DNA from 3 places in the Pseudomonas sp. H3_A02 genome. Region 3 is predicted to be linked to each of the others. Evidence: predicted binding sites of a transcription regulator. Region 3 holds the regulator's gene; each other region holds the start of a gene.
The links. Region 3 encodes FliA, which starts transcription of late flagellar genes. Its sites were predicted from a motif close to CTAAAGTTTNNNNNNNNNNNGCCGNTAA; they were not measured.
Positions count from the first base shown of each region.

Region 1: the regulator FliA is predicted to act here: its motif matches at 2,903-2,930, upstream of AB4N80_RS19190 (methyl-accepting chemotaxis protein).
Region 2: the regulator FliA is predicted to act here: its motif matches at 2,403-2,430, upstream of AB4N80_RS25000 (methyl-accepting chemotaxis protein).

Region 1 covers NZ_CP162807.1:4,355,463-4,361,328, reverse strand. Annotated here, with positions in the region: gene AB4N80_RS19195 (epoxide hydrolase family protein) at 1-867, opposite strand, end outside; gene AB4N80_RS19190 (methyl-accepting chemotaxis protein) at 1,336-2,847, opposite strand; gene AB4N80_RS19185 (MalY/PatB family protein) at 3,029-4,177, shown strand; gene AB4N80_RS19180 (VOC family protein) at 4,349-4,753, opposite strand; gene AB4N80_RS19175 (SDR family oxidoreductase) at 4,947-5,804, shown strand.
Region 2 covers NZ_CP162807.1:5,688,185-5,694,050, reverse strand. Annotated here, with positions in the region: gene AB4N80_RS25005 (alpha/beta family hydrolase) at 1-647, shown strand, start outside; gene AB4N80_RS25000 (methyl-accepting chemotaxis protein) at 808-2,373, opposite strand; gene AB4N80_RS24995 (glycosyltransferase family 4 protein) at 2,500-3,807, opposite strand; gene AB4N80_RS24990 (glycosyltransferase family 4 protein) at 3,804-5,042, opposite strand; gene AB4N80_RS24985 (hypothetical protein) at 5,039-5,866, opposite strand, start outside.
Region 3 covers NZ_CP162807.1:5,968,900-5,974,765, forward strand. Annotated here, with positions in the region: gene AB4N80_RS26190 (chemotaxis protein CheA) at 1-1,811, opposite strand, end outside; gene AB4N80_RS26195 (protein phosphatase CheZ) at 1,842-2,627, opposite strand; gene AB4N80_RS26200 (chemotaxis response regulator CheY) at 2,646-3,017, opposite strand; gene fliA (RNA polymerase sigma factor FliA) at 3,184-3,927, opposite strand; gene fleN (flagellar synthesis regulator FleN) at 3,924-4,754, opposite strand; gene flhF (flagellar biosynthesis protein FlhF) at 4,870-5,866, opposite strand, start outside.

The DNA.
Region 1 (5,866 bases), 1.6 Mb from region 3:
TGTACTCAGCGAGTTGTAGGCGCTGCGTTCCGGATCGCTCAGCCCGGCCGGTGCCGGATCGCCGCTGTTGATCGGTTTCACCAGCTCCGGTGGGACGGTCGCCGGCATATTCAAGTGGATACCCAGTAAACCGGGAGGCGCCAGGCGGCCCAGTGCATCGGAGATCACCGAACCATGATCGCCACCCTGGGACACGTAGTGGGTGTAGCCCAGGCGCTTCATCAACACGTCCCAAGCCTTGGCCACACGGTCGGGCCCCCAGCCCAATTCGGTCGGTTTCCCGGAAAAGCCATGACCGGGAATTGAAGGGATCACAACGTCGAACGAGTCTTCGGCACGCCCGCCGTACGCGGTCGGATCGGTCAGTGGGCCGATAGTCTTGAGAAACTCGAACTGTGAACCCGGCCAACCATGGGTAAGGATCAGCGGCATGGCGTTGGGGTTGCGCGAGCGTACATGAATGAACTGAATGTCGACCCCATCGATGGTGGTGATAAACTCGGGCAAGGCATTGAGCTTGGCCTCGGCTTTGCGCCAGTCGTAACCGCTGCCCCAGTACTTCACCAGCTCTTGCACTTGGGCCAGTTGCACACCTTGAGACACATCACTGACGGTTTCTTTATCCGGCCACCGCGCATCGACAATGCGTTTGCGCAGATCAGCCAACTTCGCTTCATCAACGTGAACGCGATACGGACGAATGGCCTCCGATTGAGCTGGTACCGTACTGGAGGATGGGTTGTCGACCACCGCAGTGGCCGCCCATGCACCAATGCTTCCAGCCAGCAGTGCGAGACCGAGCACACTGCCGATGGCGGATGAAGCCAGGCAACGCTGCCAGGCGGAAGAGGACGAAGCTGCGGGCATGATGAATCTCCTTGAGTAAATGGCCGACAGGCCTGGCGATCGTTGCCGGGACAAATCACTGGCGATGGCACGCCGTCCCGCGCGTTGGCCGCTACCGCGCCAAGGGCTAGGCGTGGCATACGCTGGGCGATGCTGGGGGTTGCGGCTCATGACACTGTCTCCAACGTCGAATGACCCGAGACGGCGGGGGCGGTCTCGATGGGTTCATTTGACGCCGGTGAGGTATCCCGGATATGTCACGGACGGGCCTGAAAGAAACAGTCCGTATCGACAGGGGGGCTGGATACAAAGAGATACATTTGTGCGGGAAAAGCTCGGTCTGCCGAGCAGACCGAGCGGTGAGATGCGATCATGGTTCACATCAATGTTGCCTCATCCACCGCTATCGCGAGCAGGCTCGCTCCCACAGGGATTTGTGGTGAGCGCTGGATTTTCGACCCGAGAACCAGTGTGAAAGCCGAGCTCGACTCAGGCCGCCCCGCCCTTGCCGTGAAACGCCTGCCCCAACACCGCCAAGCGCTCCGCCAACGGCGGCAAGCACTGACTGCTGCGAGTCAGGATGCCAATGTTGTCCGCATTGCGCTCAGCCACGGCCTGCACGCTTTGCAGGCGCTGGTTGATGCCCATCGATGCCTTGGATTGTTCCTGGGTGGTGCTGGCGATCAGGTCGTTGAAATGGTTGATCACGGCAATGTCTTCGACGACGGCGTGCAACAGTTGCGAAGCCAGTTGGCTGGCGGACACGCAGCGCTCCACCCCGTCGCGGCTGTCTTGCATCGCGACGGCGGCCTGGCGGCTGCCTTGCTGCAGTTTGGCGATGATCTGCTGGATCTCGGTGGTAGACGCCGAGGTCTTTTGTGACAGGGTGCGGACCTCGTCGGCCACCACCGCGAACCCACGGCCCTGTTCGCCAGCCCGGGCCGCCTCAATGGCGGCGTTAAGGGCCAGCAGGTTGGTCTGCTCGGCAATGCCGTTGATCACATCCAGCACCTGACCGATCTGCTGTGCCTGCTCGGCCAAGACCTGCACGGTTTCGTTGGTCAGGTTGATACGCCCTGCCAGCTCGACAATCTCTTCTCGGGTCTGGTCAACCGTGCTGCGCCCGAGGGTGACCTGCTCGTTGGCCTGGCCGGCACGCTGCAGGGTCTGGTCGACATGGCCGGCAATGTTTTCCATGGCTTGGACCAGATGGCCGATCGCACCGCTCATCTGTGCCACTTCATCCAGTTGGTGACGGGCACCGGTTTCCAGGGTCTGGCCTACCTGGGACAGGTCCTGGCCCAGGTCCGAAAGGTTGCGGGTGTCGCGTACCACGCCGTCCACCAGTTGAGTGACCTGCTGGAGGAAATGATCGAAACGCTCACTCGAAGAGACCTTGACGCCATCGCTGTGCTGCCTGCCGGTGTCGTTGCTCAGTTGGGCGGCCGCCGCCAGCACCTTGTCGAGCACCTCCTGGTTTTCCGTGGCGTCGGCCAGGCTCTGGTTCGCCAGGTAAATCAGGATCACGCTTTCCACCACCACGTAGAACGCGTGGAGAAAGACCATCGACCAGCCACCGTGGCTACCCATGACGAACACTGGATAACCCTGGTGTTGAAGCCAGTGAAACCCCAGGTGATGAACCGCGATGGTGGCGGCGGCGACGACAATCGGCAGCCAGTCACGGTAAAACGTCAGCACGGCCAGCAGCACAAAGATCCCGAAGTGGAATTCGATCACGCCGTGGGTCTGGTTGATGTGCAGTGCCGCCATGACCATCAGCGCGACCGCGATGACACAGCGCATGGCCCGGGTGCCGGCCAAAACGCGATAAAGCGCGGTGCTCGCCACGCAGGTGGTCGCCCCCACCAGTAGCGCCTGGGTGAACGTCGAATGCAGGAATGCCAGGCTCAGGGAATACAGCAGCGTGAGCCAAAGCAGCCCCAGCATGATGCGGTCGGCTTTACGGTGGTGATCGTGAAAGCGCACGGGCGAAGTCATGGGGGTCGTCCTTTTCAAAGACTTGTAGGTCCGTTACCAAAATGGCGTAAACGGCTTAGCGGCGTGTCGAGTGAGAACTTTAACTGATTATCATCAATTAGTAGCACTACGCCACTAAGCTTTTCTCGGCGGTCTTTGCTTTATGATGTTCGCCATCTCATGACAGACTGATGGAACCCCCATGACTTTCGATTTCGACACCGTATTGGAGCGCCACGGCACCGGCAGTACCAAATGGAGCCGCTACCCGGCCGATGTGTTGCCAATGTGGGTGGCCGACATGGACTTCCCCGCCCCGCCGGTGGTCATCGACGCGCTGCACAAGCGCCTCGAACATCCGATGCTGGGCTACAGCGTCGCCCAGGACAATCTGCGTGCGGCCATCGTCGCCGATCTTTGGGACAAATACGCGTGGCGCGTCGAGCCCCAGCAGATCGTGTTCCTGCCCGGTGTCGAGCCGGGTTTCAACATGGCGCTGCACGCCTTGGTGGCCCCCCAGCAGAACGTCGTGGTGCAGGTGCCCAACTACCCGCCGCTGCGCCACGCCCCCGATCATTGGCAGTTGAATAAAGTGGAGTTGCCGTTCACCCCGGTCAACGGTGAGTTCCATACGCCGTTGGCGGCATTGCGCGAGGCGTTGCAGGGTGGCGGCGCGCTGTTGCTGAGCAATCCCCACAACCCGTTGGGCAAAGTGTTCGAGCGCGAAGAACTCAAGGCCGTGGCCGACATTTGCCTGGCGCAGGACGCCTGGATCATCTCCGATGAAATCCATGCCGAACTGTGTTTCGACGGCCGCGTGCACATTCCGACCGCCTCCCTCAGCCCGGAGATTGCCGAGCGCACCATCACGTTGATGTCGGCCAGCAAGGCCTACAACATCGCTGGGCTGAAAACATCGTTCGCCATTATCCAGAACGCCAAGCTGCGCGAGCGGGTCAACAGTGCCCGGGCCGGCATGGTCGACAGCGTCAATGCCCTGGGCCTGGAAGCGACCCGTGCGGCCTATAGCGAAGCAGGTCCGTGGCTCGAGGCCTTGAAGGCGTACCTGCAAGCCAACCGCGATTACCTGGTAGAGGCGGTGAACACTCGCCTGCCGGGCGTCACCATGACTGTGCCCCAAGGCACTTACCTGGCCTGGTTGGATTGCTCCGGATTGGGGCTGGATGACCCTCAAGGGTTCTTCTTGAAAGAAGCCAAGGTCGGGCTGAGCGCCGGGCTGGATTTTGCTGACGATGCCGGGCAGTTCGTGCGCCTGAACTTCGGCTGCCCGCGGGCATTGCTGGAGGAAGGCATCGCACGGATGGAGCGCAGCCTGAAAGCCAGGGGCTGATCCAGCAGGCGAAGCAATCCCTTGTGGCGAGGGAGCTTGCTCCCGCTGGGGCGCGGAGCGCCCCCTAACTAGCAGAGCACCCAGTATTGGTGAAATCTGAGGGCTGCTCCGCAGCCCAGCGGGAGCAAGCTCCCTCGCCACACAAGTGCCCTTGCCACAAGGGTTTATGCGTTATTCATGCATATCCGGCGCATAGACAAAACACAGCTTGTTCCCCTCCGGATCACGGCAATACGCCCCGAAATAACCTTCGCAATACTGCGGCCTCGGACCGGGTGGGCCTTCGTCAGTACCGCCCATCGCCATCGCCTGCTCCCAGGCGGCGCGGACGGTTTGTGGGGAGTCGGCGGCGAAGCTTACTTGCATGCCATTGCCCCAGGTCGCGGGCAGCCCGTTGAAAGGCAACTGGACAAAAACCTGCGGCCAATACTTGCCGGGCTGACGCCAACCCTCCCCCGGCGGGCCCGAATCGTTTTCGCCCTCGATACGTTCCAGCCCCAGGCAGCCGAGGACGGCGTCATAAAAAGCGACCATTTTCGGCAGGTCGCGCGCGCCGATCTGTATGTGACTGAACATTGTCCTGCTCCTTATCGACACCGGTAATGACGCTGGAGAATACCGGCTCGCCCCATGTTCGCCACAGCCGACGATTCACCGACGAAACGACCTGCCGTGACGCTCATCGACTGGCAGGGTAATCCGACCGAACTCTGCCGGAAAACCCAAAGTCCACCCTCCATCACAACCACATCCAGCCTGGAGAATGACGATGGTCGACTACCCTTTCCCACCTTTCCCGAAACAAAGCCAGCCGGTGCCCGGCACCCAGCGCAACATGGACCCTTACCCGGATTGCGGCGAACAGAGCTACACCGGCTCCGGACGACTGGCGAACAAGGTCGCCCTGATCACCGGCGCCGACAGCGGCATCGGTCGCGCCGTCGCCATTGCCTTCGCCCGTGAAGGCGCGGACGTGGCGATTGCCTACCTGGACGAGCATGAAGACGCCCAGGAAACCGCGCGCTGGGTCGAGCAGGCCGGACGCCAATGCCTGCTGTTGCCCGGTGACCTGGCGGACAAAGGCCTGTGCCGCAAAATCGTCGATGAGACTGTCGCCCGCTTCGGGCATATCGACGTTCTGGTCAACAACGCCGCGTTCCAGATGACTCACGAAAGCCTCGAGGAGATTCCCGACGAAGAATGGGTGCGTACCTTCGATATCAATATCACGGCGATGTTCAGGATCTGCCAGGCCGCCGTGCCGCACATGAAACCGGGCGGCTCGATCATCAACACCAGCTCGGTCAACTCCGATATGCCCAAGCCGACGCTGCTGGCGTATGCCACCACCAAGGGAGCCATCGCCAACTTCACCGGCGGCCTGGCGCAACTGCTCGGGCCCAAGGGCATCCGCGTGAACAGCGTGGCGCCGGGACCGATCTGGACGCCGCTGATCGTGGCGACCATGCCCGAGGAAGAAGTGCAGAATTTCGGTTCCCAGACACCCCTTGGCCGCCCTGGCCAGCCGGTTGAGGTGGCGCCGATCTACGTGCTGTTGGCCTCGGATGAAGGCAGCTACATTTCCGGGGCCCGTTATGGGGTTACCGGGGGCAAGCCGATGTTGTGATCAAGGCGGCTGAGCCTGTTTTTTGTGGCGAGGGGATAAATCCCCTCGCCACAATGAAGTTC
Region 2 (5,866 bases), 280 kb from region 3:
GGTGCGTCGCGCAACACGGCTGGCTGTGGACGGCCGCGCAGCCGGGCGCGGGCGCCACGCCTGCGACCTTGATTCTGGCCCATGGTGCCGGTGCGCCGATGGACAGCGGTTTCATGGAGGAAATAGCCACGCGCCTTGCTGCACGGGGCGTCAACGTATTGCGTTTCGAGTTTCCTTACATGGCCCAGCGGCGTCTGGATGGGGGGAAACGCCCGCCCAACCCGGCACCTAAGCTGCTGGAATGCTGGCGTGAGGTGTACGCCACGGTGCGGCCTTATGTCGCTGGGCGGCTGGCCATTGGCGGCAAGTCCATGGGCGGACGCATGGCGAGTTTGCTGGCCGATGAGTTGGGCGTCGATGCGCTGGTGTGCCTGGGCTATCCCTTCTATGCGGTGGGCAAGCCGGAGAAGCCCCGGGTCGAGCACTTGGCTGCATTGAAGACCCGAACCTTGATCGTCCAGGGCGAGCGCGATGCGTTGGGCAATCGGGAAGCGGTGCAGGGCTACAGTTTGTCTCCGAGCATCGAGGTGTTGTGGTTGGTGGCGGGGGATCATGACCTCAAGCCGTTGAAGGCTTCGGGGTTCAGTCATGAGCAGCATCTGGAGGCGGCGGCGCAGGGGGTGTCCGGGTTCCTGTCTCAAGATTGATGGTGCCTGTCATGGCCTCATCGCGAGCAAGCTCGCTCCCACACTGGATTTGCGGCGTTGACCATCCCATGTGGGAGCGAGCTTGCTCGCGATAGCGGCCTGTCAGGCAATAAAAAACCCGGAAGCGTTCGCTGTCCGGGTTTTAGTTTTCCGACTGAAGTCAGCGGTTGAACCGCTCCACCAACGAATACTGCGTATTGGCCGTTCGGGTCAGTTCTTCGCTCAGCAACGCCGAGCTGTGAGCTTGCCCCGAGGTCTGGTCGGCCAGGTCCGAGATGTTGCTGATGTTGCGGCTAATCTCCTCGGCCACTGAGCTTTGTTCCTCGGTGGCGGCGGCGATCTGGGTGGTCATGTCGGTGATGTGGGCCACCGCTTCGCTGATGCCCACCAGTGCCTGATCCGCTTCCATGACCCGCGCCACGCCTTCTTCGGCCTGGCGGTGGCCGGCTTCCATGGTTTGCACGGCATTGGTAGCGGTTTGCTGGAGCTTGGCGATCAGGGCGTGGATCTGCCCAGTGGATTCGCTGGTGCGTTGTGCCAGTTGCCGCACTTCGTCGGCCACCACGGCAAAGCCACGACCCATTTCACCGGCACGGGCCGCTTCGATGGCGGCGTTGAGGGCCAACAGGTTGGTCTGGTCGGCGATACCTTTGATCACGTCGACTACACCACCGATCTCGTCGCTGTCCTGGGCCAGCTGGGTCACGGTTTGACCGGTCTCACCGACCACCACCGACAGTCGCTCGATGGCTTCGCGGGTTTCCCCGGCGATGTCGCGGCCGCGACTGGTCAGGCGATTGGCTTCCTGGGTGGCATCGGCAGTGCGCTGCACGTGGCTGGCGACTTCCTGGGTGGTTGCCGCCATCTGGTTGACGGCCGTGGCGACCTGTTCGGTTTCCACCCGTTGCCGCTCCAAGCCGCTGGAGCTGTCATGGGCCAAGGTGTTGGACTGGCGAGCCTGGTCGTTCAGGTGCTCGGCGGTGTCCTGCAGGCGCGTCAGGCAGGTTTTCAGGCGCGCTTGCTGGCTGAGGATCGACATCTCCAGGCGTGCCTGGACGCCACGGCTGTCGGTGTACATCCGGGCGATCAGCGGGTCGGAGGTGGTTTGCTCGGCCAGGCGCAGCAGACGCTTGATCCCGCGTTGCTGCCATTGCAGGCCCATCAGCCCCAAGGGCACGGACAACAGGGCGGCCAGGGCAAAGCCCCAGGATGAATTCAGAAACGCGCCGACGACGAAGCCCAGTTGGCTGACCAGGATGAACGGTAGCCAGTCCTGCAGGATCGGCACCCATTTGTCACTGCCCGGAACCGCGGACTTGCCCTGGTTGATGCGTTGATACAGGGCTTCGGCACGGGCGATCTGCTCGGCGGAGGGCTTGACCCGCACCGATTCGTAGCCGACCACCTGATTGCCCTCGAACACGGGTGTGACATAGGCGTTGACCCAGTAATGGTCACCGCTCTTGCAGCGATTCTTGACGATGCCCATCCATGGCAAGCCTTGTTTCAGCGTGCCCCACATGTGCGCGAACACGGCGGATGGGACATCAGGGTGGCGCACGAGGTTGTGCGGCGCACGGATCAATTCTTCCTTCGAATACCCGCTGACCTCAACGAATGCATCGTTGCAGTAGGTGATGACACCCTTGGCGTCGGTGGTGGAAATCAATCGTTGCTGGGCCGGGAAGGTCCTTTCGCGCTGTGTGACGGGTTGGTTGTTACGCATGGTGTGTAGATCCGCAAGGCTTTGAAAGGTTGTCGGCAGGCTTGGGTAATTGTTGAAGAACTTCTCTTCCAACAAGGATCCTAGTCGCTTGTCGAGCAGCATGCCGGTACAACGGCAAAACCTATCTCAACCTAGTAAGGACGCCGACAAAACCTCGGCAGCTACGGGATATCGGCTGGTCGCTCCTATCCAATCGATCTGGAGATAGGCCCAGCGCGTCAGGCGCAGAAGCCACGTTGCCCGTTCGTCGCTCAGTTCAGGCGTACGCAGCACATCTGACGCCATGCGCTGTTGAATCGAAGCCCGGGAGAAATCCTCGACGAAGGCAGTCCTCCTTACAGGCGCCAAGTCCAAACGATTCAGTGCGGTGATCGCGCCTTCGATATCGCCGGGTTCAAAAACCATGGCATTGGAAATTCTGGATTTGGTGAACTGTTTCGCGTAGCCCGCCAGACCCGCCAGGATAGGTTTGCCGGTGGCCGCATACTCGAAAAGCTTGGAAGGCAAAACTCGTCGAAACGATTTGAATGTATTCAGATGCAAAAACAGGATGTCTGCTTTCTGGTAATACTCAAGCAGATCCGACCGTTTGGTCGGAGCAATGAGCTTGACGTTGGAAATGTTTTTTCTTTCCAAGGCATGACGAAGCTTACTGGCAGTACTGCCATCACCAATGATTTCGAAATGGGCGATCCCCTGAAGCTGTTCTGCCATCGCTGGAACGATACATTCCAAACCTTGGCCAGCGCCGATATTTCCCGCATACACGATCTTAAGTTCGGTCTCTTCCGAGCTTAACGGCGTCACGTTAACCAGCGGTTGCAGGAAAAGTTCGTCGACACCGTTTGTGTGGGTGGTAAAAGTCCTGGCCGGGTATCGCTCGTTGAAATAATCCAAGAACCCCTGCGAAATCAGGTTGACCTGAGTCGCCTGGTGAATGGTAAGGCGCTCTATCCAAGAGAAAAAATACGCCATGGTTCTGCCGGCTGCCCCGGGGAACAATTCGGGCAAGGTGTCGACGAAGATGTCCCGTATATCCAGATAAAGAGGCGTTCTGCTCTTGAAAGAAATCAATGCGCCCAAGGCGGCAGTCATCAAACGCGAGGAAGATGCCACCACCACATCATAGTCTTTCCCGACGGCGGCCTTGCGAGCGCCCAATGCATAGACAAGGAAGGCCTTGGCTTGGTTAACAATGCCATTCTTGTGAGGAGGCAAGGCAATACGTTTGATCGATAGCCGTGACGACTCGGATTCACCTTCGGTCGGTACGCAGTACGACTGATACCGATTGGGTTGCGTGGTGACCAGATCGATGTGCAACTTGCAGTCGTTTTGCGAGAGTAATGCCTTTACCAAGGCCTCGACTCTGAACGACCCCGCCGCCAGATCGGGCGGGTAATAAAAGCTCAACAGTAAAACACGCTTCGTCATGGGCGAGCGCCATCGTAATAAGACCGGCCTTTGAGTACGCAGCTATAAAGGTTGACCAATCGTGTTTCTTGCTGTTCCCAGTTAAGTTGCAAAGCTGCCGCGCGGGCGTTGGCGGCGAATTTCATGCGCAACTGCGAATCCTTGACCAGGCAATTAAGCGCTTCGCCCAGTTGTTCGTCATCGCTTTCTCTTACGAGCAGACCGATGTCATGTGCCCTCACGACACGGCGAATTTCCGGCAGATCTGTCGCGACGACAGGCAGGCCGGCAATCAAATACTCAAACAACTTGTTGGAGTCGGTAGTGAAATGATTAAGGCAGGTGTTCTCAATGGGTTGCACGCCAATATCGGCGGATGCGGTGTAACTGGGTAGGTCGGCCAGCGATACCGTAGGAATGAAAAACACACGTTCAGTCAGCCCGAGCTCATGGCTCAGGGCGGTCAGCGGCGCAGTCAGCCTGCCACCACCGATGAAAACGAAATAGGCGTTGTCCACCGAGGCCGCGATACGCACCAACCGCTCAAGACCACGGCCTTGTTGCAAACCACCTTGGTAAACAATGATGGGCCAGGGGTGCTGCAGCTGCAGCTCATGGCGAATCCGCTGGCTATCCGGGCTCACGGTTAAACGTGGGCGGTTCTGCAGTACCACCGGACGCGGGACGCCGTATGCCCTGGCAAAAAACTTAGCCCTGGCATCCGTGGTGGTTATGCTGCCTTGGACCCGAGGCATCAGTACGCTTTCGACCCGCGCTACCAGTACGCGAAAACTATTGTAACCCTCGCGGCTGGTGCTGATTTCGTGGGCGTCGTATACCACGCGCGCGCCGCTTAGCTTGGCCGCCAGCCATGCCGTCGGCAAAGTATTGACGTCGTGGGCATGAACGACTGCCGCCTTATGCCTGACGATCCGTGCAAGCAGACCCGCATGTGTCCACAACCGCGCGACAATCCGCAGTACCTGCCGGGTGGGACTCAAGCGACCTATAGCGCCGCTGGCTGCCGTGGCGGCGGGCGTGCCAGCCTTGGGCTTGCGCAACTTCCAGAGTGGGCTGCGGGCGACGCGCACGACATCGATGCCACCCTGCAACGTTTCTTTCTCTAGCGTGACCCCAGGCGTGTGCAGAGCAAACACAGTGACGGCATAGCCGGCGGATTGCAGCGTCTGGGCTTCTTTCAATACACGGGCATCGTTGCGGAATTCATTCCAGACGATCATGGCTATGCGGGTCACGGTATTTGTCTCTGTTCGATACTGGAAATTCTGACGAGTCTTAATTGCTCAAGCATGTCGGGTAACAAGTTAATGGCTTCGCTATAGTTGGCCCGGTGGCAAAGACGTTCGAATGCGTAGGCAAGGGCACCCAAAACGACGGCTGCGGATGAGGTGTTACTGAGGTCAGGCCGTTGAGCTTTTGCAGCTTCTACGGCTTCGCATAATTTTTTTCGTTCTCCTGTAGGCCAATTAGACCCGATGGGCTCCATCTTCCAACTGGCCCAATGACTCACGACGACGCTTCCTGTCTCATTGATCAACAGGGTGTCTGAAGTGGTGTCTTGCGAAATGATTTGTCTGGGGAGCGAAGAAAGTGTTTGTATCAGGGTCTGATACTGATCGATAAACACCGCCAAGCCGGGCAGTTGCTCCTCGGTAGCGACAATACGTAAATTTTCCAGTATTTCGTAGGAGAGCCGTTGTTCAAGGTATTGGTGTGATTTGGAAAAACGCTTTGTCAATCCTTCGGGGGGGGTGACGGCGAGCAGGCTTTTATTTATTGATATCACACCGTGACCAATTTCTCGGTGGGCGAGTTTACGATATCCATCTAACTCAAATACATGACATGCCAGATCTCCAACCCTGACATTGCCCAGAAACGTGAGCGTCGGCAGTTGAGGGACCTGCTGGAGCAACGTGCGCTCCTGTTCCGCAAGTGAGGTGCTGTGATTTCCGAAAAGTTTGAAGAGGAACTTTTTCTTTGCGTTTTTCTTGTCGGAGAAAAATTCAGCTTCAAACGAGTAGATGTCGTTGCGACCTAACTGGTGCCATCTGGACGA
Region 3 (5,866 bases):
TTGATGACGATCTTCGAGCCCAGGCCCTTGGTCGAGTAGATATTGATCGAGCCGTTGAGCTGGGAAATCTTGGTTTTCACCACATCCATGCCCACACCACGGCCCGACACGTCGGAAATCTCGGTTTTGGTCGAGAACCCCGGGGCGAAGATCAGGTTGTAGCACTCGGATTCGCTCAGACGGTCAGCCGCATCCTTGTCCATCACACCGCGTTTCACCGCGATGGCACGCAGTACATTCGGGTCCATGCCTTTGCCGTCGTCGGAGATCGACAGCAGGATGTGGTCGCCCTCCTGCTCGGCGGCCAGGATCACCTTGCCGCTGCGGACCTTGCCCGAGGCTTCGCGCTCTTCCGGCGACTCGATGCCGTGGTCGACCGCGTTGCGCACCAAGTGGACCAGCGGGTCGGCCAGGGCTTCGACAAGGTTCTTGTCGAGGTCGGTCTCTTCACCCACCAGTTCCAGGTTGATTTCTTTCTTGAGCTGGCGAGCCAGATCGCGAACCAGGCGCGGGAAGCGCCCGAAGACTTTCTTGATCGGCTGCATGCGGGTCTTCATGACCGCGGTCTGCAGGTCTGCCGTGACCACGTCGAGGTTCGACACGGCTTTGGACATGGCTTCGTCCTGGCTGTTGAGGCCCAGGCGCACCAGTCGGTTACGCACCAGCACCAGTTCGCCGACCATGTTCATGATCTCGTCCAGGCGTGCGGTGTCGACTCGAACGGTGGTCTCGGCTTCGCTGGCTGGTTTTTCCGCTGGCGCCGCCGCCGGAGCACGGGCGGGTGCCGGGGCAGCAGCGGCAGGCTTGGCGGGCTCGGCCTTGGGCTCCGGTGCCTTGGCAGCGGGTTTGGGCGCAGCCTTGGCCGCTGGCGCAACGGTAGCGGGCGCAGCGGCAGCCGTACCGACTTCGCTGAACTTACCCTTGCCATGCAGCTCATCGAGCAGCGATTCGAATTCCTGGTCGCTGATCAGGTCGCTACCCGCGGCAGCGGCGGCGGGCTTGGCCGGCGTCGGTGCCGAAGCGATGGCCGAATCCAGCGCGTCAACGGCAAAGGTGCCCTTGCCATGCAACTGGTCGAGCAAAGCTTCGAATTCATCATCGGTGATGTCCGAGCTGTCGCCCGCCGCTTTCGGGGCGGCCGGGGCCGCCGGCGGAACGACCGCATCCGGCGCGAACTGGCCCTTGCCGTGAAGCTGGTCGAGCAGCGACTCGAACTCGGCGTCGGTGATTTCATCGCTGGCCGCCCCACCGGCGGCTTGCGCAGCAGGTGCAGCCGGAGCGGCTGGTGCCTCGGCCTGGGCCTTGACGGTATTCAGGGAGTCCAGCAGCTGTTCGAATTCGTTATCGGTGATGTCGCCCGATTCTTCGGCGACCGGCTCTTCAACCACCGCCTCGACAATCGGCGCCGCTTCGTCAGCCGATTGCGGCTCGGCCAGGCGCGATAGCGCGGCAAGCAGCTCGGGGGTGGCAGCCGTGATCGGCGAGCGCTCACGCACTTCACTGAACATGCTGTTGACCGCATCCAGCGCTTCGAGCACCACGTCCATCAGTTCCGAATCCACGCGGCGCTCACCCTTGCGCAGGATATCGAACACGTTTTCGGCAATGTGGCAGCACTCCACCAGCTCGTTGAGCTGGAGGAAGCCGGCGCCTCCTTTTACAGTGTGGAAACCGCGAAAAATTGCATTGAGCAGATCCGCATCATCAGGTCGGCTTTCCAGCTCGACCAGCTGTTCGGACAGTTGCTCTAGAATCTCGCCGGCCTCAACCAGGAAATCCTGAAGGATCTCTTCATCGGCGCCGAAGCTCATTAATGGCTGCTCCTAAAACAGGGCTAAAACTCAGAATCCAAGGCTGGACAGCAAATCGTCCACATCGTCCTGACCGGACATAACGTCTTCTCTTTTATCGGCATGAATTTGCGGACCTTCACCCTGAGAGAGATGTTTTTGTGGATCTTTTTCAGCAAGCATCGCTTCACGGTCGTGTTCGATGCCTGCAAAGCGGTCGACCTGGCTGGCCATCAACACCAGTTTGAGCAGGTTGCTTTCCACTTCGGTGACCAACTGGGTCACACGCTTGATCACCTGGCCGGTCAGGTCTTGATAGTCCTGGGCCAGCAGAATGTCGTTGAGGTTGCTTGCCACGGCGCGGTTCTCGGTGCTGCTGCGCGTCAGGAAACCGTCGACCCGACGGGCCAGCTCCCGAAACTCTTCAGCACCGACTTCGCGACGCATGAACCGGCCCCAGTCGGTGCTCAAGGCCTGGGCTTCTTCACTCAGGCCGTTGACCAGCGGCGTTGCGCTTTCCACCAGGTCCATGGTGCGGTTCGCCGCGGCCTCGGTCAGCTTGACCACATACCCCAGGCGCTCGGTGGCGTCGGTGATCTGCGAGACTTCCTCGGCCTGCGGCATGTGCGGGTCGATCTGGAAATTGACAATCGCGCTGTGCAGTTCACGCGTGAGCTTGCCCACTTCCTGATACAGACCGCGGTCACGGGTCTGGTTGAGCTCATGGATCATTTGAACCGCATCGCCAAAGCGACCTTTTTCAAGGCTGTCGACCAGTTCGCGGGCATGTTTTTTCAGGGTCGATTCGAAATCGCCCATTGAAGATTCGTTGTCCATAGCTCCCCCGTGGCGCCGTTAACCGATGCGTTCGAAGATTTTTTCGATCTTCTCTTTCAACGCCTGGGCCGTGAAGGGTTTGACCACATAGCCGTTTACACCGGCCTGGGCCGCTTCGATGATCTGCTCGCGCTTGGCTTCGGCAGTGACCATCAGCACCGGAAGATGCTTGAGCTTTTCGTCGGCGCGCACATGGCGCAACAAGTCGATACCGGTCATGCCGGGCATGTTCCAGTCAGTCACCAGAAAGTCGATGCTCCCGCTGTTGAGGACCGGAATGGCTGTGACGCCATCATCCGCCTCGACCGTGTTGGTGAACCCAAGGTCACGCAACAGGTTTTTTATGATCCGCCGCATCGTTGAGAAGTCATCAACGATGAGGATTTTCATGTTCTTGTCCAATTCGACCTCCAAGCAGTCTTAAACGCGCCCAGCACCTGGACGCGCCATTTCAATCAATCCGGCACAACACTCGACAACGGTCCGGAGCACAACGGATGGAGACTGGCGCAGTACCTGCCAGGCCAGCCTCGTCGCAGTGTCCCCACACTGCCTGTCAACGCGCTCGCCACTCCCCCAAACGCCCCCGCAAACGGGCCGCGCACTGGCTGTGTAACTGGCTGACCCGCGATTCGCTGACCCCCAGGACCTCACCGATTTCCTTGAGGTTCAGCTCTTCGTCGTAGTACAGCGCCAAGACCAGTCGCTCACGCTCCGGCAAATTGGCAATCGCATCCGCCAGCGCGCTCTGGAAACGTTCATCTTCCAGGTCACGCGATGGCTCCATGTGAGCACTCGCGCCATCCTCGTGCAGCCCTTCGTGTTCGCCGTCCTGCAGCAGGTCGTCGAAACTGAACAGGCGGCTGCCCAAGGTATCGTTCAAAATCCCGTAATAATCATCGAGACTTAACTGGAGTTCGGCAGCAACTTCGTGATCTTTAGCGTCACGCCCGGTTTTCGCTTCAATTGCCCGAATCGCGTCACTGACCATGCGGGTATTGCGGTGCACCGAACGCGGCGCCCAATCGCCCTTGCGGACTTCATCGAGCATCGCCCCGCGAATGCGAATACCGGCATAGGTCTCGAAACTGGCGCCTTTGCTGGCGTCGTATTTGTTCGACACTTCAAGCAGGCCGATCATGCCGGCCTGGATCAAGTCCTCGACCTGGACACTGGCCGGCAACCGCGCCAGCAAGTGGTAGGCGATACGCTTGACCAGTGGCGCATAACGCTCGATCAATTCGTATTGGGCGTCCCGTGCCGATTTTTTGTAGAGATGGTTGTAACCGCTGGCTGTCATAGCACGGGCCCTGCTGTTTGTTGCACAAGACGTTCGACGAAAAACTCCAGATGCCCGCGAGGATTGGCCGGCAATGGCCAGGTATCGACCTTCTGGGCGATCGCCTTGAACGCCAGCGCGCATTTGGAACGTGGAAAGGCTTCATAGACGGCACGTTGCTTCTGGACGGCCTTGCGCACGCTTTCGTCGTAAGGCACCGCGCCGACGTATTGCAGGGCGACGTCCAGGAAGCGATCGGTGACCTTGGTCAACTTGGCGAACAGGTTGCGTCCTTCCTGCGGGCTCTGGGCCATGTTGGCCAGGACGCGGAAGCGGTTCATGCCATAGTCGCGGTTCAGCAGTTTGATCAGGGCGTAGGCGTCGGTGATGGACGTCGGTTCGTCGCAGACCACCAGCAGCACTTCCTGGGCGGCGCGCACGAAACTGACGACCGAGTCGCCAATGCCAGCCGCGGTATCGATCACCAGCACATCGAGGTTGTCGCCGATGTCGCTGAAAGCCTGGATCAGGCCCGCGTGTTGGGCTGGGGTCAGGTGAACCATGCTCTGGGTGCCGGAGGCAGCCGGCACGATACGAATCCCGCCTGGCCCCTGCAACAGCACGTCGCGCAGTTCGCAGCGGCCTTCGATCACGTCCGCCAGGGTGCGTTTGGGGGTAAGCCCCAGCAGCACGTCGACGTTCGCCAGGCCCAGGTCGGCGTCCAGCAGCATGACCCGTCGGCCAAGCTCTGCAAGAGCCAGGGACAAGTTCACTGACACGTTAGTCTTCCCGACGCCACCTTTGCCGCCGGTCACCGCGATCACCTGTACGGGATGCATGCTGCCCATGTTCGTTCTTTACCTTGTCTTCTTAGACGGAGGCCACATTACTGGCTGCGCGTTCGCATAAGGAACAATGCATGGCAGACCATCGATGTAGGTACAAAAAATATTCATGATTACCTCAGCCGACCTGCTTGCTCGGGCTGTGGTAGATGTCAGCGAACATGTCAGCCATGGCTTCTTCGCTGGGTTCTTCCTGCATTTGCACACTCACGGCACGACTGACCAGTTGATGACGGCGCGGCAGATGCAAATCATCCGGGATCCGCGGCCCATCGGTCAGGTAGGCCACCGGCAGTTCATGACCGATCGCCAGGCTCAACACCTCGCCCAGGCTTGCCGTTTCGTCCAGCTTAGTCAGGATGCAGCCGGCCAGTCCGCAGCGTTTGTAGCTGTGGTATGCGGCGGTTAGAACCTGTTTCTGGCTGGTGGTTGCCAACACGAGATAATTTTTTGACTTGATACCGCGTCCGGCCAGGCTTTCGAGCTGCATGCGCAGGGCTGGATCGCTGGCTTGCAGGCCCGCGGTATCGATCAGCACAACGCGTTTGCGCAGCAAAGGCTCCAGCGCCTGGGCCAGGGATTGGCCCGGATCCACATGGGTCACCGACACATTGAGGATCCGGCCCAGGGTCTTGAGTTGTTCCTGGGCACCGATGCGGAAACTGTCCATGCTCACCAGGGCGATGCTCTGGGCGCCGTACTTGAGTACATAACGGGCGGCGAGCTTGGCCAGGGTGGTGGTCTTGCCCATGCCGGCAGGACCGACCATGGCAATCACTCCGCCCTCTTCCAGTGGCTCGACTTCCGGCGTGGAGATCATCCGCGCCAGGTGCGCCAGCAACATGCGCCAAGCCTGGCGCGGTTCTTCGATACCATTGATCAGCGCCAGCAGGTCCCGGGACAACGGGCCGGACAGGCCGATGCGTTGCAGGCGACGCCACAGGTTGGCCTGGGCCGGACGGCTGCCTTGCAGCTGGTTCCAGGCCAGGGAGCCGAGCTGGACTTCCATCAGCTCGCGCAGGCTGTTGAGTTCAAAGCGCATTGAGTCCAGGGCGCGCGGATCGACCCCGCGGACAGGCGCGGCGGGAGCCGGTTCCGGACGACGCGGTTCGGCC